DNA from 3 places in the Paenibacillus sp. FSL R5-0744 genome. Region 1 is predicted to be linked to each of the others. Evidence: predicted binding sites of a transcription regulator. Region 1 holds the regulator's gene; each other region holds the start of a gene.
What was found. Region 1 encodes LexA, which represses DNA repair genes until DNA is damaged. Its sites were predicted from a motif close to CGAACATATGTTCG; they were not measured.
Positions count from the first base shown of each region.

Region 1 (12,899 bases):
AAGGAGATTGAATATCTACAGGCGGTGGCAAGGAAAGATTAAGAGATCACAACTCACGGAGGAAGAGAGAGTAAACGTCATACATCATTTTAACTTTTCCAGTTAGTAGTGGAGAATAATGTTAGAATATCTTATATATAGATATACAATACTTTCCTGGGAGGAGCACTAATATGCGCATATTCATATATATAGGACTGGCTTTTTTTGTGATCTCTGGTATATGTATTGGCGGATTTACGACAGGTACTCAGCAAAGAGGGAATTTTTATTCGGAATCTAAAGAAGACCGTAAAATTAAAAACAAAGTAGCGAAATGGTCTGCTTTAGGAGGAGTTCTTTCTTTGGCTATAGCTGGAGTAGTATATTTGTTGTGATATTTACCTCACTCAAGTTCAAGAGTGGTAAAGAGTGCAATGCAAGACTTTTTACAAGAACCTTTAGACCCTTGATGTCTTTGCCGTTGAGGTTTTTTGTATTTATAATTCTAGTAAAATGGAATTTAATATAACAGTCACAATTATTCTTATCATCTGACATTATTTTATATTTTTCTTGCAAAGGTATATCTTTCATAGGATAATATGGGTATATTTCCCTAGCAAAAGTTGGAAGTGGATATTATCTGAGAGGAAGTAGAATATTGAAAACAAAGAAACCTTTTTTTAAAAAATGGTGGTTTTGGCTTATTATTGTTTTTGTTGTAATAGGGGTGATTGGATCACAGGGGAATGATAGTGAACCTACAGTATCAAAATCAGAACCAGCAGTGGCAAAGGTAGATGATACTGCAGCAACAGAGAAACCGGTCGAAAAGGAAAAGCCTACCAGCAAGCCTACTGAAGAGCCAAAGGAAACGATGATAACTGAAGTTGGACAAACCATCACAACTAAGAATTTTAAGCTTACAGTTGAATCTCTGGAAAAGCCTAAGGGAAATGATTATGTACAACCATCAGAGGGTAATGAGTTTGTAGAAATCGGAATTATACTTGAGAATATTTCCAGTAAAGATTATATGGTAAGCTCTATGCTAATGTTCAATGCATACCAAGACAGCTTCTCCATAAATGAAGATCTCTTGGCTCATACTTTGGATAGTCAAGTAGGAACAATGGACGGCGCTTTAGCTGCAGGAAAGAAAATTCGTGGCAAACTAGCTTACCAGCTTCCTAAGGATTGGAAAGAACTTGAAATCAATACTGATTTTACGGTTTTAAGTTTTAGTTCTGATGGAGAAATCAAAATCGTTCTTCAAAATAAATAGGATATTTCACATACAAGAGTCTCGCCAAAGCTGGCGGGGCTTTTTTTATTATTAAATCTGATAATCTGCATTTACATAAAGTACCAAACCGATTATATTGAAAGAAAAGCGTAATGGATGAGGGGTGTTATATTTGGCGAAGATTTTTAATGAAAATACAGTTTCATTTAAACAAAAGTTATCTCCGATCCCTGAGTTTGCTTGGCATACGAGTGAGAGGTTAGCTGAGATCGCTAATTCTAAACATCTTGTCTTCGACATAAGATCGCTTGATCCAGATAAGTATTCCTTTCCTTATCATTTTCATAGAAACGCTGAAGAAGTATTTGTGATTTTGACGGGAAAAGCGATGTTAAGAACTCCCGAGGGTTTTAGTGAGGTTTCTGAAGGGGATGTACTATTTTTTGAAATGGGACCTGAAGGAGCACATCAGCTTTATAATCATACGGATGCCCCTTGCAAGTATCTTGATCTCCGAACGAACCAGGGCATAGATGTTTGCGAATATCCGGACTCAGGTAAAATCAACATTCTCCCTTATCAAGAAATCTATCAGGCGGATCAACAAGCGGACTATTATAAAGGAGAAGAGCAGGTAAGGGAGAAATGGAACGGAATGGAGGATCACACTTGATTCAAGATCGATGGTTCACAGTCACGAAAATTGATCCAATTACTTATGCAATCAGTGAATATGGACATTGGGAAAAGGTGCACTCTTTTTTGTTGTTAGGGAAAGAACAAGCGGTGTTGATTGATACGGGATTAGGCATCGATAATATAAAAAGAATAACGGATCAGTTAACGGATTTACCTATCGCTGTCATCACTACGCATGTGCATGCAGACCACATAGGCAGTCATGGACAATTTGAGACGATCTATGTTCATAAAGAGGATGAGGATTGGCTGATTAATGGAATACGAGGTTTGTCCCTTGCCCAGATCAGAAAAGATATGAGCCGAGATATTACTCTTCCTGTTCCTGAGACGTTTGATCCTAATACGTATACACCTTATCAAGGGAAACCAACAGCTCTATTGCGAGAGGGAGAAGTGCTTGATTTAGGCGGGCGTAGATTAGAAATTTACCACACGCCGGGTCATTCGCCAGGTCATATTAGCATCTTTGATCATACCAACGGGTATCTGTTTACAGGGGATTTGTTGTATGATGTTACGCCAATTTATGCTTTTTATCCCTCTACTAGTCCGGCAGATTTAGTGGCTTCTTTAGAAAAGATTGCGCAAATTCCAAATGTATCTCAAGTATTCGGCTCTCATAATACGTTGGGTCTAGATCCAGCTATTTTGCAAGAGGTTATGAAGGCAGTTCGTGAATTACGTGAACGGGATCTTGTTGCTCATGGTACGGGCATTCATCAATTTAACGGATTTAGTGTGCAATTTTAAAATGAATGTTGGATGCAGCGAAAACGGCCCCCCAAAAGGACCGTTTTTTTGTCTTTCCTTAAGGTTTTCAAAATTTCTAATTGGGAAAGGTAAAGTGAAGTAATAATAGGCGGAAGGGGGGCATTCATTCGGATACGATCGACCTGAAGAACGCATGTAATTGTTGGACTTGGGAGTAAGCTTCTTTGTACTGATTATCGGATTGTTGAATGGGTAGTAAGCCTGGCAAGAAGGAAATACTATACACAGGTATTTCATTGCTGTTCATGTATATTTTAAGCGTAAGTTCCTCGATAACATCAGCCTCTTCGTCACCGCTATTAACCACATTAATATCCGCACTTGAAGCAGTTGATTTGCTGTTTTGTTGTCGTTTAGATACTTTTGAAAGGGTTAGTGCGTTAACAACAATCTCTGATCCCATTATATTGTCGAACGAGTATAGCTTTGCTATTGCCTTTTTGCTTGTTTTCGGATTGCTGGTACCTATTGCTATTTTTTTATAAGGTTCATTAAGGGCGATCAAGTGCGATTGATTGGGCGGAATGAATGTTTTGGTGAATATAATATTAAAAGATGAGGTTGCGTTTAACAGCTTAGAAAGTTCAGAAGAAGTAGATAGTTTTTTTAATTCTATAATAACGGCACTTAGAATTAAGATTCCTCCTACAATGGCAAACATATACATCAAGAAAATCAGCATGTAATCACACCTCCAAAGATCTCAGTAGAGCAAGATTTATTGCTTATTGAAAGATATGCCTGAATTCTCTCTACTAGTATCTGTTAAGAGCGAAAATCGTGGGAATTTAGGAAACGACTACTGATTAGAAAAAGAGAAAGCACCCAGAGATCTGCCGATTTTGCGAGCTGAGTGCAAAATTGGGGCAACTGCTGGAGTGCTTTGTTGAGAGCTTTTTAAAATAAATATGTCAAAATCATAAGAAATTGAAGGCTGTGATTTGATCGGTATAAACAATTAGCTGTTTGTATTCGATCGGAGATTCATAGTGAGTATAGGGTCTTACAGAAACATCATTAAGGACTACAAAGTTATAGCTGAAATTTTTATCGGGATGTTCCGCACCTAAATAAGATATGTATTCATCTACAATGACATCATCCATTAGAGATTTTAAGTCAAAAACATCCTCTTTATTGGAGGTGGAAGGGGAGATGGTCCCTTGAATACTGCCGAATGAGGTGAGTAAATTTACTTTTTTTCCACTCGCTTGATCGTTATTTAACAATAAGCCAGAGAGTTTAACAAGTGCATCGACTTTAAAATCGACGAGGGTTCTAATTTTTGAGTTGTTCAAAACGAGACACTTCCTTTCAATTTGAAATCCTGTTAACATTATTCGACATATAACCACATAATTCCTATTAGGTCATCAAAAATACATAAATACAAACACGCCCCCTCCATTGAACCATGAGTGAGGCGTGTTTATCTATAGAGCTAGATTTAATTCCTGATCGTTACTCGTGTTCCAATAGGAACAATCGCAGCTAGTGCTAACACATCTTTATTGTACATACGAATACAACCGTGGGATACTTCGTGCCCTATGGATGAGGGATCATTATTTCCATGTATCCCATAGTGAGGCTTAGATAGACCCATCCAAAAGACCCCAAATGGACCACCTGGATCGGGTTGTTTGTTAATGATTGTGAATTCACCGAGTGGTGATTGAGTTAACATTTTACCGATTCCGACTGGGAAGCCCCTGATCACAATGTCGTTATCAAGAAGATAAAGCATACGCTGCGTCAGATCAACTATAATCCGGTAATTTGGCATTGTGCAACACTCCTTTCTAATTAAGATATGAGGAGGATGCCTAAACGGTTATTCATTAAAAATGGTCATTTTAGCCTATGAGAACAAATGTTCTGCAATTGATGAATGGAGTTTGATAACAATAAAAAAGCTGTTCTGCATTTGCAGAACAGCTTTTTTTAAAAAATAAAAGAAAGTATATATTATACGATATACCCTATCCTTATACTTCTCGTAGAAACGGATACCGTCCTAAAGGACGGTATCCGTTTTCGCTTGGTAGGAGTGCATACTTAGTGGATATCTCGAAATAATCCGATAACTCTGCCGAGAATGGTCACGCGATTAAGGCGAAGAGGCTCGTACGCCGGATTCTCCGGCTGAAGACGTATATGATCACGTTCTTTATAAAAAGTCTTAACGGTTGCTTCATCTTCTTCGGTCATAGCTACAACGATATCTCCGTTATCAGCCGTTTGTTGTTGACGAACAATAACATAGTCGCCATTCATAATCCCAGCTTCGACCATACTGTCACCTTGAACCGATAACATAAATACTTTGTTATCTCCAACATAGTGAGTTGGAAGCGGGAAGTAGTCTTCAATATTCTCAGTAGCAGTGATAGGAACCCCGGCGGTAACCTTACCTACGACAGGAATGCGAGCGACGGTTTGCGCGAAATGATGGACATTCTCGGAATCCTCTTGGCCAAGCAATTCTATCGCACGAGGCTTCGTTGGATCTCGACGGATAAGTCCCTTCTTCTCTAGCCGATCTAAATGACCGTGAACTGTGGAGCTGGAAGCAAGACCAACAGCTTCTCCAATCTCCCGGACGGAAGGAGGATAACCCTTGCTGCGGACTTCGCTACGTATAAATTCCAGGATCGCCAGCTGGCGACTTGAAATCTTTGACATTGGAATCAACCCCATATAGTAATGTTTGGGAAAATTATAACATAGAACTACCGTTCGCACAAACATAAGTTCTAACTATTATAAATATTAATTCGAAAGAGTTAATAAATGGTAGTCTTGTATTGATTGCGTTTCCTTCATCTAAACGATAAGAGTGATTCTTTATATGAAGAATATGGTAAATAGTAACCTCTGAAAAAAAGAGAACAATTGTTCTAAAATAGTATTGAACAAAACACATGTTCGTGTTATTATAATTTCAAAAGTAAGAACAAGTGTTTGGAGGATGATATTCATGTTAAAATACAGTACATACCGCAGCATCTACGATAAAGCCCCAGTGGTTGAATCTTTAGGACATAATCCTATTACCCGTTATTCAGCTCAGATTAAAGAAATTACAGAGCTTTTGCTTGAAGGCTTGATGCGTTTGTTCCGAAGAGATTTTGTTATTAAACTGACATTGATCATTGTGCTCGTACTATCAGGACTTACAGTAGTAGGTAATGTATTTGCAGGATCTACTACTTTAATGAAGGATGAGAAGCGCGTAGTGGTTGAACGTGGAGATACACTTTGGAGTATTGCTCTTGAGAATAAACCTTCTGATATGAAAACGGCTGTATATATAGAAGGAATTAAAAAATCCAATGGCATTAAAGGTAGTCAGATTAATGCTGGAGATATTCTCACTTTACCTATTTATTAATATTCTAAGAACATAATAAGAGGACATGAAGAGCTTGCAGGGAGTAAACCTTGACAAGCTCTTTTTCTCATGGCAGAGTTAGAATTAATTTATAAGGGGAGGGAAAGTTTTGAATATTGATGAGTTGGTCGCGCGTATTAACGAATTGGCACGCAAACAGAAGAGCGTAGGCCTTAATCAAGAGGAAACGGCGGAACGCGCCAAGCTTCGTGAAATTTATTTGGGGAATATTCGCAATAACTTCCGAGCACAATTGAATACGATTGAATTGGTCGATAATGATGAGCATGAACAAGGTAACAAGGGGCGTAAGCATTAACACCCTGTTCCTTTTCATAGATATTACTGGATGACTAGGGGGAACGCATATGGCCCGTTCTTGGGAAAGAATGGTTCAACGCAACACGCAGCAAATTAATAAGCAAAGAAAGAAACAGGGGAAGGAAACGATTTACGCATCTAAATCTAAATCTCCTGGTAAGAACAGCGAAACCTTTAAAGGCCGTAACATTGCATTTCCAGTAGTGTTATTAGTGCTTGGTACTATGTTTTGGATGATTGGTTCAGTGGACCAAGCCAAAGGTAATGGTATGCTTATGAACTGGCTAGGAGTCGTTTTGTACTACTTACTAGCGGCACTTCTGTTCTTCCGACGTCCGTACTTGAAGGTAGAGAATGCTAGACTATCTACTATAAAATTCAACCGCGAACGTTATCTGCCAGCTTCTGATATTGAGAAAATCATCCTTTCGCGTGGAGCTGTTGTAATTAAGCATAAAGGCAAACGCACGAAATGGATTTTTACCAGACTTATGAATCGTTATGATACCAATGCAATGGGGACTCGACTGGAAGCATTCGCAAAAGCTCACCAGATTGAAGTAGTTCACGAATAGAAATTAACCAGCCATGGGAGAGGGAGACCTGTAATGCCAATTTCCGCCGTACTATTTGACCTTGATGATACACTGCTCTGGGATGATCGGAGCGTTAATGAAGCATTTCGTTCTGCATGTGAAGCCGCTGGGGATACGATTGATCCACAAGAACTGGAACTTGCGGTGCGTAAAGAAGCCATTGGACTATATGAATCCTACGAAACGAACCCGTTTACAAAGATGATTGGGATTAATCCGTTTGAAGCACTTTGGGGGAACTTTACTGCAGGTGAACAGCCGGAATTCCGTCAATTGGAGCAGCTTGCACCGGGATATCGTAAAGAGGCATGGCGTCGTGGTCTTGCAGCACTTGGTGTAGAGGACGAAGCTCTTGCTGAGACATTAGCTGCCAAATTCGCAGTAGAGCGTAGAAATCGACCTTACATCTATGAAGAAACGATTCAGGTGCTTGAAGAACTGAAGGGAAAAGTGAAGCTATTGCTTCTGACTAATGGATGCCCTGCATTGCAACAAGAGAAACTAGATGGCGTACCTGAAATCGTTCCTTTCTTTGATCACATCGTGATTTCTGGAAGCTTCGGAAAAGGAAAGCCGGATAAGGAAATTTTTCTGCATGCCCTAGAACTTTTAGATATTGCACCTGAGCAAGGAGTTATGGTCGGAGATAAGCTTACAACGGATATTCGTGGTGGGCTGGCAACAGGTTTGACTACAGTTTGGATTAATAGAAAAGGCAAACAGCCAGATCCGGAAATTCAGCCGGATTATGAAATCAAACATCTTGGAGAGCTTCTTTCATTAGTCCAATCTTTATAAAATTTCATTCATTTAAGCTTTAAGAAGGCAGTGAGTTCCTAGGTATCTAGGCGACTTGCTGTCTTTTTTATATCTACATCATATTTAATATGATAGATGAGAATTATTAGTATATGATTTAAGTCACAAGAGTTTAACTGAATTGATGCGAAATACTGAAAAACCAATAATAATGTGTATAATAGATGGAGAATGTATAACATGAATTGGTAGATTCTTAGTAATCAATTCGACTGGGAGGAATCTAAATGAAGATTTCAAGAACAATAGTTCCTTTATTATTAGGTGCAACACTTTTAGTATTGGGAGGATGTTCATCAGACCAAACTAAACATTCTGGCGTACATAATATGAATATGAACATGGACATGTCTATGGAACCTATCAAGGTCGAGTTACATTGGAATCCTGAAGAGGTTGTTGTAAATCAGAAGGTGACCTTTGAAGCAGTGGTGACGCAAGACAACTTGGCAGTAGATGATGCGAAAGAGGTTCTGTTCGAAATTGTGAGTAAAGATGATAGTGAACAGAAAATTGAATTTAAAGGGAAGCTAGTCAGTGATGGAATCTATCAAGCAGAGGGAACACTAACGAAAGAAGGACAATATATCGTTACATCACACGTAACTGCTAGAACTCAGCATTCTATGCCTAATAAAGAACTCTCTGTAAAACCATAATTAAAAGAATTGCAATTCCTATGATTACAGATAATGCAGAGTGGAAAGGAAGGCTTTTCGAAATTCCTTTATTCTGCTAAACTTACTCTAATGTTTTACTGGGGGGACTATACGTTGGCTAAATATACACTTGAGGAAAGCTTACAACAAAGAATATTAATTTTAGATGGTGCAATGGGCACAATGATCCAACAGGTGCCTCTGACAGGTGAGGATTTTGGTGGGGAAGAATTGGACGGCTGTAATGAAATGCTAGTATTAACTCGTCCAGAAGTAATTCAGACGATTCATGAGCAGTATCTTGAAGCAGGTGCTGATCTCATTGAAACGAATACATTTGGTGCAACGTCTGTTGTACTTGCTGAATATGATATTCCGCAGCGGGCTCGAGAAATTAATCTGGTTGCAGCAAAGCTAGCCCGTAATGCCGTTGATAAATATGATACACCAGATCGTCCCCGCTATGTTGTAGGTGCGATGGGTCCTACAACAAAGACACTCTCTGTTACGGGAGGCGTGACTTTCCAAGAGCTCGTTGATAGCTACGAGGAACAGGCAGTGGCATTGATTGATGGTCAAGTAGATGCGTTATTGCTAGAGACCTCTCAGGATACGCTGAACGTGAAAGCTGGAAGTATAGGTATTCGAAATGCATTTGAGAAGACGGGTATCAAATTGCCAGTGATGATTTCGGGAACAATAGAGCCGATGGGTACCACACTTGCTGGTCAGAACATTGAAGCATTCTATATTTCTTTAGAACATCTGAAGCCTATCTCAATAGGTCTGAACTGTGCGACGGGTCCAGAGTTCATGCGTGATCATATTCGTTCACTTTCTGCAATCTCTTCAGCGGCTGTGAGTTGTTATCCGAACGCTGGGCTGCCAGATGAGAATGGGCATTATCATGAATCTCCTGATTCTCTTGCGCGTAAAATTGCTGCGTTTGCAGAAAAGGGATGGCTTAACATTGCGGGAGGTTGTTGCGGAACGACACCGGAACATATCCGTGCTATGTCGGAGGCACTTTCACAATTCCCTCCACGTCCGCTTGCAGGAAATCATCCACCGGCACTTTCTGGGATTGAACCTATATATATTGAGAACGACAACCGTCCATACATGGTTGGTGAACGTACGAATGTATTAGGGTCGCGTAAGTTTAAACGTCTTATCGTCGAAGGTAAATATGAGGAAGCCTCAGAAATTGCCCGTGCACAGGTGAAGAGTGGTGCTCAAGTTATCGACGTCTGCGTGCAAGATCCGGACCGTGATGAGATTGAAGATATTAAGCTGTTTCTAGAATTAGTTGTAAAAAAGGTTAAAGTTCCTTTGATGATCGATACTACCGATCCGAAGGTTATTGACCTGGCGTTACAGTACTGTCAAGGTAAGGCGATAATTAACTCAATTAACCTTGAAGATGGTGAAGAAAAATTTGAGCTGGTCACTCCATTGATTCATAAGTATGGCGCAGCTATCGTAGTGGGTACGATTGATGAGACAGGACAAGCAATTAAGGCTACGGACAAACTGGAAGTTGCCAAACGCTCCTACGACTTACTAGTGAACAAATACGGATTAGCTGGAGAAGACCTTATTTTCGACACGCTTGTGTTCCCTGTAGGAACCGGAGATGAACAATATATTGGCTCTGCTAAAGAAACTATTGATGGGATTCGTTTAATCAAAGAAGCACTTCCAGGTGTTCATACGATCTTGGGGATCAGCAACGTTTCCTTTGGATTACCGGAAGCAGGACGTGAAGTGCTGAATTCAGTATTCCTCTATGAGTGCACTAAAGCTGGATTGGATTATGCGATCGTAAATACCGAGAAGGTAGAACGTTATGCGTCTATTCCTGCTGAAGACCGTCGTCTTGCGGAGGAATTAATTTATAATACGAATGACGACACGCTTGCTGCTTTTGTAGCCGCCTTCCGAGGGAAAAAGGTTGAGAAAAAAGAGAAAATTTCTAACCTGTCACTAGAAGAGCGTCTGGCTTCATATGTTGTTGAAGGCACCAAAGAAGGACTTATTCCAGACCTTAATGAGGCGCTTACCAAATCAGGACCTTTGGAGATTATCAATGGCCCGCTAATGGCCGGGATGTCAGAGGTTGGACGGCTGTTTAATAACAATGAGTTGATTGTTGCTGAGGTGCTGCAAAGCGCTGAAGTAATGAAGGCTTCTGTTGGTCATTTAGAGCAGTTTATGAAGAAGGATGAGACATCGGTAAAAGGTAAGATCATGCTGGCAACTGTAAAAGGCGACGTGCATGATATAGGTAAGAATCTGGTGGAGATCATCTTATCCAATAATGGTTATCAGATCATTAATTTGGGTATAAAAGTACCACCTGAGACCATTATCGAAGCGTTTCGTCGTGAAAAAGCCGATGCGATCGGATTGTCTGGACTACTCGTAAAATCGGCACAGCAGATGGTGCTGACTGCGCAAGACCTACGCACGGCTGGGATTGATGTGCCTATTATGGTAGGTGGTGCTGCCTTGACTCGCAAGTTCACCAAAACACGTATCCGGCCGGAATATGATGGGCTGGTATTATATGCTAAGGATGCTATGGATGGACTCGATATTGCTAATCGGCTTATGAATCCTGTTGAACGGGAGAAAATTGCCGAGGAAATTCGAGTGGAAGCAGAATCCGCAGTGGCAGTTGCTCCTAAGCAAGAGCTTCCTACGCTGACTAGAGCTGTACGCTCCAAAATTTCTCCAGATGCACCTGTATTTGTTCCACCCGATTTAGAGCGCCATGTCATTCGTAATTATCCATTGGGGCATATTATCCCTTATGTGAACATGCAAATGCTGCTCGGTCACCATCTGGGGCTACGAGGTTCTGTAGAGGCGCAATTAGCTGCTGGTGATGAGCGGACTGTGGAGTTGAAAGGTACTGTCGATGACATTCTACATCAAGCGATGCTGGAAGGTACGATTACTCCTCATGCGATGTATCAATTCTTTCCGGCACAATCAAGTGGTAACGATATTATCGTGTATAATCCACAGAATACAGCCGAGATTCTGCATACCTTTACTTTTCCAAGACAAGGTGTTGAGCCTTATCTCTGTCTAGCGGACTTTTTGAAGTCGGTCGACAGTGGAATGATGGACTATGTTGGATTCCTCGTGGTAACTGCGGGACACGGTGTTCGTGAGCTCTCTACAGCCCTTAAGGATAATGGAGATTATTTACGCTCACATGCGTTACAATCTGTAGCGCTGGAAGTAGCAGAAGGATTAGCGGAGCGTGTTCATCACATGATGCGTGATACATGGGGCTTCCCAGATCCTGCAGATATGACCATGAAACAAAGACATGGGGCAAGATATCAAGGGATTCGTGTATCCTTTGGTTATCCTGCATGCCCAGATCTGGAAGATCAAGGACCACTATTTAAACTGTTATCCCCAGAGGATATCGGTGTTCACCTTACAGAAGGCTTTATGATGGAACCTGAGGCTTCCGTTTCGGCGATGGTATTCGCTCATCCAGAAGCGCAGTATTTTAATGTAGAGAAGCTGTAATTCTTTCATTTATACACCCGGTCTGTAGGGGGATTGTATCCCTTTCAGCGGAACCTCCCGTAACTGGGGGGTTTTTTGCTGGAAGAAGGACGTTTAGAATAGACAAGAGATAGTTCAGCCAATAAGAAGAAGGGAGGAAGAGGGATGGAATTATATTTTTTAGGTACGAATGCAGGGGTACCAACTATACAACGCAATGTAACTTCGATTGCATTAAGACTTCTGGAAGAACGCCGTAGCATTTGGATGTTCGATTGCGGGGAAGGTACTCAGCATCAGGTTCTTCGCTCACCGATTCGCCTAGGGAAGCTGGAAAAGCTATTTATTACACACTTACACGGAGATCATCTATTTGGTCTTCCAGGTTTATTATCTAGTCGTGGTTATCAGGGAGGGACTTCTCCTTTAACGGTTTATGGTCCACCTGGATTGAAGGCATACTTAGATATATCCTTAGCTGTGAGCCAATCCCGAATTCCATACAAGATTGAGATTGTCGAGCATACAGGAGGAACGGTATTTGAGGATGATGGTTTTAAAGTGGAGGCAGCATTATTAGAGCATCGTATTGATAGCTATGGTTACCGGGTAACGGAAAAGGATAGTCCTGGGAGCCTCAATACGGAATTACTAAAGAGTTATGGCTTAAAGCCTGGACCGTTATATGGAAAATTAAAAAAAGGTGAAGATGTTATAACGGATGACGGTGTTCGTATCTGCGCTGCTGATGTCGTTAGAGAACCTAAAAGAGGGCGTATTGTTACGATCTTGGGAGACACAAGACCTTGTTCAGGAGCTTTAGAACTCTCCCTTCATGCAGACCTTATCGTTCATGAAGCAACCTTTGCTCATGATCT
Region 1 covers NZ_CP150228.1:3,799,272-3,812,170, reverse strand. Annotated here, with positions in the region: gene MKY19_RS16695 (DUF5316 family protein) at 174-377, shown strand; gene MKY19_RS16690 (DUF4352 domain-containing protein) at 644-1,267, shown strand; gene MKY19_RS16685 (cupin domain-containing protein) at 1,401-1,901, shown strand; gene MKY19_RS16680 (MBL fold metallo-hydrolase) at 1,874-2,680, shown strand; gene MKY19_RS16675 (hypothetical protein) at 2,805-3,383, opposite strand; gene MKY19_RS16670 (hypothetical protein) at 3,619-3,999, opposite strand; gene MKY19_RS16665 (L,D-transpeptidase) at 4,149-4,487, opposite strand; gene lexA (transcriptional repressor LexA) at 4,760-5,386, opposite strand; gene MKY19_RS16655 (LysM peptidoglycan-binding domain-containing protein) at 5,682-6,095, shown strand; gene MKY19_RS16650 (DUF896 domain-containing protein) at 6,205-6,414, shown strand; gene MKY19_RS16645 (hypothetical protein) at 6,464-6,991, shown strand; gene MKY19_RS16640 (HAD-IA family hydrolase) at 7,025-7,810, shown strand; gene MKY19_RS16635 (FixH family protein) at 8,059-8,490, shown strand; gene metH (methionine synthase) at 8,605-12,042, shown strand; gene rnz (ribonuclease Z) at 12,187-12,899, shown strand, end outside.

Region 2 (7,311 bases), 1.4 Mb from region 1:
ATTGATTGCCCCCAGCTCATAGCCGTGAAGGGCGGCGTATTGCCCGCTAGTATTTTTCAGCTTCCCATTGAACTCATCCGCGCTCTCCAAATAATCATGTTGTCCACTAATCCATCCTTTTCCTTGCAGAAAATAAAGGGTATTCAACAATTTCTGAGCAGAAGGTACCGTTTCCGAATCCGCCGGAGCCATTTGCAATTTACGATACGCGATTTGCCACTGAACATCGCTCACAAACCTCGATGCCGAATCAACCATATTTCGAAGATTGCGCTGTTCCATCCACTCTCACATCCTTTTAACTTTTTTAAGTTATAGTATGGGGACAATAGTGACATGAACTCAGCGAATGGACATGAAGTTGTAAATTAATTTAGGACAGTGTAAGGAACTGCTGAATAAATTCACGGCTCAATAAAAAAAGGAGCCCGGCGGCTCCTGACTAAATCTCCAATTTACCTTGTATATCTCAGCGGTAGTAATTCAGAAATATCATATTTAGCTAACCGGCCGTCCTCGGATACAATAACTTTGCAATCCTTCCCGTAATCAGCAATTAACTCACGGCACATCCCGCAGGGAGAAACTACTTTAATTTCTCTTTCCTCGCTGTCCGGATCAGGATGCCTTACCGCAACAATCGTATCAAATTCCTTGTAGCCTTCGGATATCGCTTTTCCAATCACCATCGCTTCTGCACAGACTGTAATTCGTCCCATGCTAGCTTCTACATGTACCGCTGTAAAGATTTCCCCCGTCTTAGTACGGAGCGCCGCCCCTACATGGTGTCTTCCCCATTCATAGCGTCTAGTAATAATATCTTCAGCAGAGGCTATAAGCGTCTGATCTTCAATCGTAATCAAATACTCCATATCCAATTCCGTCCTCCTCTTATTTTTCCTAAGTATATTAAATCGCACTGCATTATGATATAAGATATACTATTTTAAGTTCCAAAAAAGGAGGAGCAGATTTGAAAATACAGAAATTACTCACCAGTCTCATCATTATTGTGTTACTTGCTTTGGGCGGTTACTGGTATGAACAGAACGGAGATCCGTCAGCCCCCTCGTCCACATCTGATTCAGAAGTTGTTCAGCTGATCTTCCCATCAGATCGTTATCCTGAGACTGCTAAGCACATTCAGGACGCGATTGCTAAAGGGGAGTCCGCGACGTGCACGATTAACCGTGAGCAGGCTGAAGACAACCGCAAAGAATCCTTAAAAGGGATCCCCACCAAAAAAGGCTACGACCGCGATGAATGGCCCATGGCCATGTGTAATGAAGGCGGCAAAGGGGCCGACATTGAATACATAACCCCAAAAGATAACCGCGGCGCAGGAAGCTGGGTTGGCAATCAGTTAGAAGATTATGCGGATGGAACCCGCGTAGAATTTATGTTCAAATAATAAGCTAACGTGAACAGTGCTTCAAAAGAATAGCCCCATCCGGTATACCGGATGGGGCTACAATGTGCATCAGCTAGCTTAGAATAAGCAAGCTTTAGTGATGATAACCAGCAAGATGAAGAGTACCAGAATAGCTCCTGTTGAAGTAAAAGGACTACACACCGGACCTACATTTACTGGGCTTACTACAGGACCTACGTTACAACCACAATGTTCCATTCCCATAATTAATTCCTCCTAATGATTAATGACTACAGCACAAGATATGTAAAAAGGAGATAAGCCGTTTGGGCGAACTGGCAAACAAATGCTATTCACCTAATGAATTAGGTAGGCACTGTCGATAAACAGGATATACACGAAGGAGGTGCAATATGGATATAGCCGCATTATCAATGGCAATGAGCCAGGCATCCTTAGCTCAAAATGTAGGAATACAAGTCATGAATATTGCCAAAAATCAGGCTGAAACCCAGAGTCAAACGATGGTGGAAATGCTGGGCAAAAGCGTTGCTCCGAATTTAGGAAAAACACTTGATATTAGTGTTTAATTGCTTTATGCTAAGGACACACGAGAACACTCGTTCTTATGTGTCCTTATGTTTTTTACTTTACATAGCCTTCGGGCTTTTCTTTTGCTCATTTATGCGAACATACGATCCTATAACTGATTCTGAATGAGGTGAATGATATGAATAACATGAAATCCTATTATCAAATGACTGCGCTGGAGAAGTGGACAGAAGATTTATACAAGCGTCTGAACCTTACTCAGCCTTCGCAAATTTCGATTGCTTATATTGCAGAACGGCTTAATATTTGGGTTCATTATTTGGATGTAAGAAGCAAGAGCATCGAAGCATCAGCGGGGATGTACACCATGTTTATTGACAACCGGCTTCCAGCCAGTCTGCAGCGGCTAGAGTTTCTCCATGAGCTCTGTCATCTGCTCCGCCATGGTACTGATCAAATATTGATGCCAGAACATTTTACGCGGGCACAGGAGGATGAATCTGAGCGATTTATTCTTTATGCAGCTATGCCCTACTCCATGATCTCCCGCATGACATTGCCTGAGCAACGGGAAGATGCAATCAGCTATCTTGCAGCAGAATTTCAAGTGCCAAGCGAGCTGGCTTTACAGCGGATTGATCAAATTCAAAGACGTGTTTTTCAGGGGCAATTATTGGCCGTGATGGGAAGAAACGAAGAACGATTAACACATATTCAATAATGACTGCGGAGATAATAAGGGTAGTCGCAATGAAGGACCATTAATTAGGGTGGAATTTCTCGCAAGGGGGATCGATATGGAAGCCATTAAAGTAATTGAATTATTGATGACTCATCCAGATTATAACGTAGATGCAGTACACCCCGAAATTCCGGATTTTGTTGGGATCGAGTCGATTGAAGTGGATCATGAAACGGGGACCTTCTCCATTTTATTGCAAGAACCCAAAGAAGACTGAAGATGATTTGTGTAAGTTCATAATAAAAAGGCAGCAAGTATAGTATACCCAGGCAATTCTTTACCTACGCGGGTTTAACTATCGGCAGGAAATTTGCTGCCTTATTTGTAATTATAAGCTCTGTTATGCGACAAATTGAATCAAACCAATAAGAATTAGAATGAGGAACATACCCACAACTCCCCAAATAATAAACCATAAGATTCTGAGACCTGGTAGGCTGGGACTAGTATGATTCTCCAATACCTTAATTCGCCGCTCCAGCTCCTGTATTTTTTCTTCTTGCTGCGTCATCTTTCTCTCCACCCTTCTAATGTGTAGATTACAAGATACAATAGATATGACATACCAGTCACAATATATTATCTTATAATATATACATTTTAGCTAAATGGAGGGAATTAATGAAGAAAAGAACAAAAATAATCCTTATTACCTTCGTTATTGTATATGGAGTCGCTTCTTTAGCGCTTCAGGCCTTCCGAAATCATATGGACAATGAAGTGATTCATTATTTGGTAGCTACGAGAGATTATAAGAATGAAGATCTTTATAAAGTACACACCCAGATTAGTAAGGCTCCCGTCGTAAGTACAACGGTGATTTTTGCAGATGAACCTAACGCAAGATACTTTTATCGAAAAGAGAAGGATCGGATTTATCAATATAGCATGGCTCTTGTAAAAAGGTTTGATCCAAACTATACATATAAACATATTGAGGAGGGCCTCCCGTAAAGGGGAACTTCTATTATAAAGGCGCGATTGTCTCAGTAGTCATGATATGGCTGCTGGGGCAATCGCGCCTTTTTTAGATTCTAACCCTTGATCTAGACGCTAACAAATTTTCTCAGGAACATAATGTGACCAAATGCCGTCCTAAATGGTGTTATAGGTAAAGGGGGCATAGAATCATGCAACGATCCATGACCCGGCCGGGAAATCATGTGATAAAGAGTTACGAAATCTACGCAGATATGCTGTTCCGGATTGCTTTGGTCCATTTAGGCAGCCGCCAAGATGCCGAAGAGGCCACTCAGGACACCTTCATCAAACTGATAGAAAAAGCACCAAAGTTCATAGACGCTGAACATCAGAAAGCATGGCTGATCCGAGTAATCACCAATCATTGTAAAACATTACTGGGCAGAGGCTGGCGCAAGCGCGAGGTTAAGCTGGAAAATGCTGAGCCGATTGCGGTAGACACCCCCGAGGATTTGGCTCTACTGCAGTTAGTTATGGCGATGCCTATGAAGTATAAAACCGTAATCCATCTTTATTATTACGAGGACTATCCCATCCAGGAAATCAGCAAGATTCTGCAGATTAGTCAGTCTGCCGTGAAGATGAGACTTCAACGGGGACGGCAACTGTTAAAACTGGAGCTGGAAGGAGTGGAATCACAATGAAAGAAGATCAGTTTCGAACATCATACAAGAGAGCGGTGGATTCTATGAAACCAGGTGAAGAGATGAAAAAAGAATTGATAGACAAACTGGAGCAACAGCAGGAACGGAAACGTCCACGCAAGACGGTTTATATCGCGGCAAGTATCGTCCTCGCCGCCGGGATCGGCTTAGCTGCACCTAATATATGGCAGCAGTTAAACGGCCAGAGTACTCAAGGGCAAATCGCTCAGGTAACTCCAGGTCCAAGCCAACCAGACAATTCTGGCATAAATGCGTCCGGAAGCATTGTTATCCCCAAGTTGGAACTGCCAGATACCAAATCTGGCGTTATGGCAGATATGATCGCTCTAGTCGTATATAAAGATAACATTTATACACAGTCTGCGACTCGAATCAACGCAGCCGATGCTGCCGCTCTGCGTGGTGACAAGCTGGGACGTACTACAGGTGGCATCGATGAATGGAGCGGTAAAGACAAATATATTGAGTTGGCTTCTAACATTGGCGAAACGGATATCTATTCCGTGAAGGGATATGATTCCAATTTCCTGATTATGTCCTATTTGGAAATCAACGGCGAGGTATTCGCCGAACTGTATGAGCATACAAACGGGATCACCGTAAACAGCGGCGCTGATCTATTTGGCAAGCTAAATCTGGAAGGTAGAATTACTTCCGCACAGTGGGAAAGCTTCGACAGCTGGAACAACGGACAGCAGCAGTACACACCGCTCGCTGACGACGAGGCACTTAATGGCTTCTTGAAGGCACTCCAAGCAGCCAAACCGCTGGCAGCAGAGCCTCTTATCGCGCAAGGCATCTACGACAGCGAAGACCGCAAGGTTCTCTATCTCCAGCTGGAAGACAACGCCCGGGTAGAGCTGACGCTGTTTGGTCAAGGGCTAGTACGTTACGGTCAGGCACCTGTATTCTTCGAGGTCGAGTCCGGGGCATTCCAGCTGCTATGGGATAGTATGAAACCATAAGAATGATGGTCGGAAACCGAAAGTATAGCGATAGGAACAACGATTGGGACAACTTTTCGGGCACCATACCCATTAGAAAAGTCTAGCTGGATACAAAAAAAGGCGTTGCTGCAAAACCATTTCATGGCTTTGCGACAGCGCCCTCTTTGTGTTGGCTGCATGGTTTGCATTGCGTCATGTCAGAATATCAGATTCTAAGTATAAAAGAGCCGTTGTAGATTAATCCTATGATGGCTCTTTTACATGTTCAATACTGCTATGATAACGGGACTCAAAAAAAGAACGCCCACCATGGACGTTCCTGAGATTCTTATTCGTATACAACGTTTCAGCAAGTTACGCATTTACACTTTCTGTTTTACGATCCTGTCTTGTGTGTAATGTTTTCATCGCAAATCTTGCTATCGGCTGAGCAACCAACAGTTCAATCCAAAATGCTATACCAAAGTTTCTTGGCCAGATATGAAGGAAGTTTTTAAGTGGCTCTAGACTTATTTGTTTCGTCCCAACCCATGTACCGATTATCGATAGTAAAATAGATAACACCGTAACATTCAATAAAGTATTCAACAGCACCCTAGCATTAAATCCATCGGTTTGTCCCATGAATTTCGGCATCACTTTCCCAACAATCGGCCCGGCAACTAATCTTACGGATAAAACTACGATCATCCACATAAACGGAATAACCTTTAGTGTATCTATATACACTTCCTTACTGAAGCCCCGTTCCAACCCCACAATAATAGGGGCAATAGTGTTTACTGAAATGATTGAAATAATGAGTAAAAATAATATACCTTCTTTTCCGTTTCTGGGCAGTCTTGTGTCTCCATGCATGTTTGTCATCTCCGTGAATCATATTTCAGATGGCAGACGTATCATGAGACATATATTTTTGGCCCAATAAAAAGACCAATATCTCTACACACTGATTTAATAATTATAGCACTTTTTTCAAATGAATGTCAGACCTCTATTTAAGATTTATTAAATCCCTCTGCTCTTTAGTGCATTCAAAAGATTTAAACTATCCCTGCAAGCGCATGGCGATAAATCTGGTATCAGTGCATCCGTTAGCAAGCTCAAAATTCCAGCCTTCCTAATTCCCTGCCTTTTGAATTTATGTAATAGATATAAAATTTCAATTTTGGTATTAATAATCTTTACAGTTTTCTTCTGTTTAGCATTTTCATCTTTCAAACATTCTAGTGATATCCATTATCAAATAGTTAGCCCTAAAGAAGCCAGCGTCATCAATTTTGATAAGAAACAGCAAGTACCTTGGGGAGTTCTCTATCAAAATCAAAAGATCTCGTACACCTTAACTAACAAATTCTCTAAAGTGATTAAAGTAGCTATTATGGATAGTGGAATTGATGAACAACATGAAGATTTAGAAAACACATCCATAATTCAATACAATGCTGTTGACTTGGAAGAGCCAGTTTTTGATAAATTAGGTCATGGAACTGCAATAGCAGGTATCATTGCTGCAAACGACAATGAATTCGGATTAGTAGGGGTTTCCCCTCATGTTGAGATTTTATCTATTAAAGTCTTAAACGATGAAGGTAAAGGTGAATTTGAGAGTTTTGTGAGAGGTATTGAATGGGCTATCGATCACGATGCGGATATTATTAATATGAGTTTTGGAATTATGAGAGATGATCCACAATTAAAGACAGCCGTTGAGAAAGCACTCAAACATGGAGTTATTGTTGTTGCTGCGGTGGGTAATAAGATGGGTTCTGAGGTTGAGTTTCCAGCAGCATATAAGAAGGTTATTTCCGTTACAGGGATAGACAGCACAGAAAATATTTTTAGCCTAGCGTCTAGAGGAAAAGTTGACTTTAGTACACCTGGCAAAGATATTCTTAGCTTGGCTCCAAATGACCAATATGCTGTTTATAACGGGACTTCTTTTGCTACTGCTCATATCACTGGAACTATTGCAAATCTACTCCTGATTAACGACTATTCTAAGAACGAAAATATTAATACTTTTATTAAAAATGATTTAACGAGCCATTC
Region 2 covers NZ_CP150228.1:5,159,876-5,167,186, forward strand. Annotated here, with positions in the region: gene MKY19_RS22805 (glycosyl hydrolase) at 1-282, opposite strand, end outside; gene MKY19_RS22810 (cytidine deaminase) at 456-872, opposite strand; gene MKY19_RS22815 (NucA/NucB deoxyribonuclease domain-containing protein) at 980-1,411, shown strand; gene MKY19_RS22820 (hypothetical protein) at 1,490-1,636, opposite strand; gene MKY19_RS22825 (YjfB family protein) at 1,786-1,962, shown strand; gene MKY19_RS22830 (ImmA/IrrE family metallo-endopeptidase) at 2,103-2,645, shown strand; gene MKY19_RS22835 (hypothetical protein) at 2,722-2,883, shown strand; gene MKY19_RS22840 (hypothetical protein) at 3,007-3,177, opposite strand; gene MKY19_RS22845 (DUF3139 domain-containing protein) at 3,288-3,620, shown strand; gene MKY19_RS22850 (sigma-70 family RNA polymerase sigma factor) at 3,797-4,291, shown strand; gene MKY19_RS22855 (hypothetical protein) at 4,288-5,277, shown strand; gene MKY19_RS22860 (hypothetical protein) at 5,614-6,117, opposite strand; gene MKY19_RS22865 (S8 family serine peptidase) at 6,428-7,311, shown strand, end outside.
Region 2: the regulator LexA is predicted to act here: its motif matches at 2,060-2,073, upstream of MKY19_RS22830 (ImmA/IrrE family metallo-endopeptidase).

Region 3 (4,589 bases), 1.4 Mb from region 1:
GCCTAAATGGTCTTATCAGATGACCTGGGGCAAGCTTCTTTATGAGAAGAATACCGATGCGGTAATTAGAGCCTTTATGAATGACAGCTTTGTATTCACGCGGGAAGAGTATGCTGTTGAGGCGGCAATTGTAGCCGCTAAGGGAGACAGTGTGCTGCAGAGTGGACTATGGGGGCAATATTACAATAATATGACTCTTAGCGGCGCACCTGCGCTGACGCGAACCGATGCTAACATCCAATTTTCGTGGAAACAGGGTTCGCCTGATCCAGCCATTCGTGTCGACGCTTTCTCTGTACGGTGGAGTGGAAAACTGACTGCAGCCTATAGTGAAACCTATACCATTTACTCCTCCTCTGATGACGGGGTACGGGTGTGGATTGATGGAGGGCTGATCATTGATAGCTGGGTGAATCAGAGTGGACAGGAGCGAAAAGGCAGTGTGAATCTTATAGCTGGCAAGCTACATGAAATAAAAGTGGAGTACTATGAGAATGAGGGGGACGCGCGAATTGTATTGCAGTGGGAAAGTCCTAGCCAACCCAAAGGGATTATTCCAGCAGGAGCGTTTTATCTTCCATAAGACGATATCCGAACTGATTCGAGCATCGGAATATTAGCGAAAAAGCCCCGGATTTCGGGGCTTTTTTAATGTGAAAGGTTCTTAGATTTGTTCACGGTAGCTAATGTTGTTGGCGATCTTCTCGTCACGAACAGCTTTGCGCAGAACATCTTTGACGGTTTGGGCATCATGGATTTTTCGGAAAAGAAGCTGAGGCGCTGAGGCATCATCAGAAAATACAGTTAATGTACCGATGCCGAGCATCCGGTCCATGATAGATTGTGCTACGGATAAATCGCGTACACGCAGTAATTCGATTTCTTCGACATTTTTACCGATAAGTCCGGTCTTTACCATAATGCGCTGGCTTGTAATGGTGTACGTAGTCGTGTTTAGGCGTACGATTCCTTTGAGGCGATCAGAGATACTGGCTGGTTTGCCTTTCCAGAGCACGACTTCTTGAGTAGCGTTTGGATTTGCTGATGGACGACGGGTGGTCACTGGAGCAGTTCCGTCAATGCTAGATCCGCATTCTCCACAAAATTTAGCGCCCTGCTTATATTCTGATCCGCAGGTTGTGCAATAAGGCATAAATACTCTCCTTCCCTGATTACAATTGAAATAATTATAACATAATAGTCATTTTACATAAATTTCATTTGCGCTTTACACAAACCGACATTATTCTGTTAAGTGGAGGGATAAATAATGAAAAAAGTGTTACTAATAGGAACGCTAATGCTGACTGTCATCCTTAGCGCCTGCAGCAATAATAATTCAACTTCATCGGCTCCTGCCTCGGAAGAAGAAGTGCAGGAAACCGTGCAAAACTTCTACAATGAAATGTCTAAACTTGATGAATTAGGAAAATCATCCTTAGCGGAGTTCAACGAAGCTATTGCTGCTTATTCAGCAGGAGAACTTTCGGACAGGCAGTTGGAGAAGAAGATTAACGAATTCCAAAAGACCGCAACAGACCTATCCAATCAGGCTGAGAAAGTGAAAATTTCCTCTAGCTTGCCCGAAGACATTCGTAAACTGCTTGATGAGTCCAAAATTGCTTTTCAAAGTGCTTATTCTCTAAAAGAACAGGCCTCTCAAGGTGCTGATTCCGCAGAGGTCACTGCTGAGAAGTTCGAGGAATTGAATCAGAACGCTGACGTCGCGATGCTATACGGCATTTCCAAGCTTAATGAAGCAAGAGAAGCAACAGGACTCATCGATGCTGATGGTCAGTCCACCGCTGAATCAGAGAAAGTTCAAGAATAGATCGAAATTTAGACGCTGAATAGTTCAACTGTCAGCGTCTTTTTGATGCGATTTTGAGCTTGAGTAGAGGTAACACTGCCAATCCTATAAATAAGCCGGCTATGATTCCTTTTGTGAGGTCTGAGAGGGTACTGCTTCGATATACGAGGGGGTATAGACACAGGAATAATACGGGAATTAGGATGAGCAGGGCTTTGTTTTTTTTCAATTGGAAAGCTCCTCTCATTTAGATATTAATTATTATACAACTTTTAGATAAAAGAGGAGGATTTTAAAGTGGTATCTTTTTCCTGATTATTGATTATTCAGCGAAGGTGTGGATATAATACAAACATACGTTCGTGTGTAGCGGAATGAGTATAGAAATTAGGGAGGGGTTACCATGGGCAAAAAGCTGGAGAAAAACGGACTGTGGGAAAGCAGTCGCATGATGCTGCCGGAGCATAAGGTAAGAATTATTAGGGATGAACGGGAGACCCTGCGCCGCATTAAGCCTATTCTGGATGAGCAGAAGCTGGAGGAGATCGAATGTACACTGGCCTTATCGTTACGGAGTCATGTGCGCGTCACTGTTGTGCTGTTTGATCCTTTTGAGAATACGACAATTAGTGGTTTTGTGACTTCCATTCACACCCACTCGCGTGAGTTTAAGCTGCAGTGGGCGGAGGAATGGAAGTGGATCAATGTAGATGATCTAGTGGAGGTTTACATCGTCTAATGCTGAGAACCGCTGACTTCACTTTTTTCATAAGCAATTAGGGTCACCGTTGGGTTGCCGGTCAGATTTGCAATGGAAGCTTCGGCATTTCGAATAATTTCGAGTGCTTCTTCCTGCTCGCTCAGGGCAGCAACTTTATAGCTATCACTATGAATGTCCATATGTGTTCCCACCTTTCGCTAATATTTTGCCCTTTTTTGTAGAAATGATCCAAGGTGAAGAAGCTATGAATAGGTGCTTTTCAGGGGAGATCTCGGGGATACCGGGGTCTTTTTTTAAAATATAAGAAAGTATAAGTTATACACCTATCCTTTATGTCTTATATTTCTCGCTTAAACGCTTATCGCCCTTCCTTATAGGGAAGCCGAAGACGTTTATGCTTGTATGTTAAGGCAAGCAGGGGTATTAGTACAAGCGAATGGGGAAGCGGGATCATTGATTATACCAAGGGGTGATTCTATGCTGACTTTAGATCAAGTGAGGGACAAATCGGCGGCGAGGCTTGTTGGGCTTCATCCTGTTTTGGCAGCAGGGGCGAAGGCTTTGATACAGCAAAGCTATGCCAGAGGAGTACCCATCGTTATTACTCAGGGATTGCGGTCGATTGCTGAACAAAATGCCTTGTATGCGCAGGGGAGAAGTAAGCCTGGACCTATAGTTACCAACGCCAAGGGTGGAACCAGCTATCACAATTATGGCCTTGCGTTTGATTTTGCGCTTTTGCTGCCGGATGGAAATAGTATTTCCTGGGATATGAATCGTGATGGTGATAAAGATAAAATAGCGGACTGGCAAGAGGTTGTACAGGTGGGAAAACAGCTAGGGCTTGAGTGGGGAGGAGACTGGACGTCTTTTAAAGATTATTCACATCTGCAAATGACCTTCGGCTTAACCACGACTCAACTTCGGGCAGGTAAACGTCCTACGACGGATCAGGTCAATGAAGCTTTAAAAAGAATTACTGGGGAGGATGACCAGGTGAACAAAGACGTTAAAGTAACGATAACCTTAAACGGCACTAAACTTACGGATGGTGTTCTTGATACCGGCGTAACGTATGTACCCGTGCGTGCTCTGGCTGAGGCGCTTGGAGCAAAGGTTACGTATGACGCAGCAAGCAAGACAGTGAATGTAGTAAAAGAGTAAAGCTATTCATGTATAGACAGTGCCACCCAAGGGGAAATTATCAGTGATAACTAACCATAAAGGGAGGCATAACACTGTGAACAAGCTAATAACAAGCCTTGCATGCGGTACTGTACTGTCAATGAGTATAATGGGAGCTAGTTACGCTAATCCAATCGGGTCAGCCGCTTTAGGCGGTATCCCGAACGCGAATACGGGCATGGATGGTACCGTGAATAACACTCGGATGATGAATACGGAAGGCAATCTAATGAACGGCACCACGGGAACGATGAATCAGCATGAGAGCATTATGAAAGATAAGATTCGCACAGGGGAAAATTATAGACCTAACACCAATAACTACAATGAAAATTACACCCGGGATAACTACAACAGAAATACGGTAACTCCACTATCCAACACTACAACGGATGGTAGATATCGGGCAACCAGCACAACTACCAATACTGGGACTACCAGCAGAGGATCAAACTGGGGCTGGCTCGGATTGTTTGGACTCTTGGGCCTTGTCGGAATGAGAAGCAGAAGTGACGAACGCAGATAATCAACATGCCAAATAACCCGTGTCGGTACAAGCTGGAACGGGTTATTTTTAATGTGATAAAACTTTTTTTGAAAAAAGGGATTGCGCGTTATCGATATTCATGATATTATATTTCTTGTCGCGTTATACGTAAACATCGTATGAAGCAACAACACATAATATGCCGGGGTGGCGGAACAGGCAGACGCACAGGACTTAAAATCCTGCGGTACGTGAGTACCGTACGGGTTCGACCCCCGTCCTCGGCATCACAGTGAAAACCTTGAGAAATCAAGGTTTTTTAACTTATTGCCATCAAGCAATGCTTACGTCAAAAGCTAAAGGTTCTGTGTGTCTAGGAATTGCTT
Region 3 covers NZ_CP150228.1:5,154,676-5,159,264, reverse strand. Annotated here, with positions in the region: gene MKY19_RS22805 (glycosyl hydrolase) at 1-583, shown strand, start outside; gene MKY19_RS22800 (PH domain-containing protein) at 665-1,153, opposite strand; gene MKY19_RS22795 (hypothetical protein) at 1,271-1,831, shown strand; gene MKY19_RS22790 (YolD-like family protein) at 2,214-2,549, shown strand; gene MKY19_RS22785 (hypothetical protein) at 2,546-2,710, opposite strand; gene MKY19_RS22780 (M15 family metallopeptidase) at 3,009-3,695, shown strand; gene MKY19_RS22775 (hypothetical protein) at 3,772-4,242, shown strand; tRNA gene MKY19_RS22770 (tRNA-Leu) at 4,405-4,490, shown strand.
Region 3: the regulator LexA is predicted to act here: its motif matches at 2,160-2,173, upstream of MKY19_RS22790 (YolD-like family protein).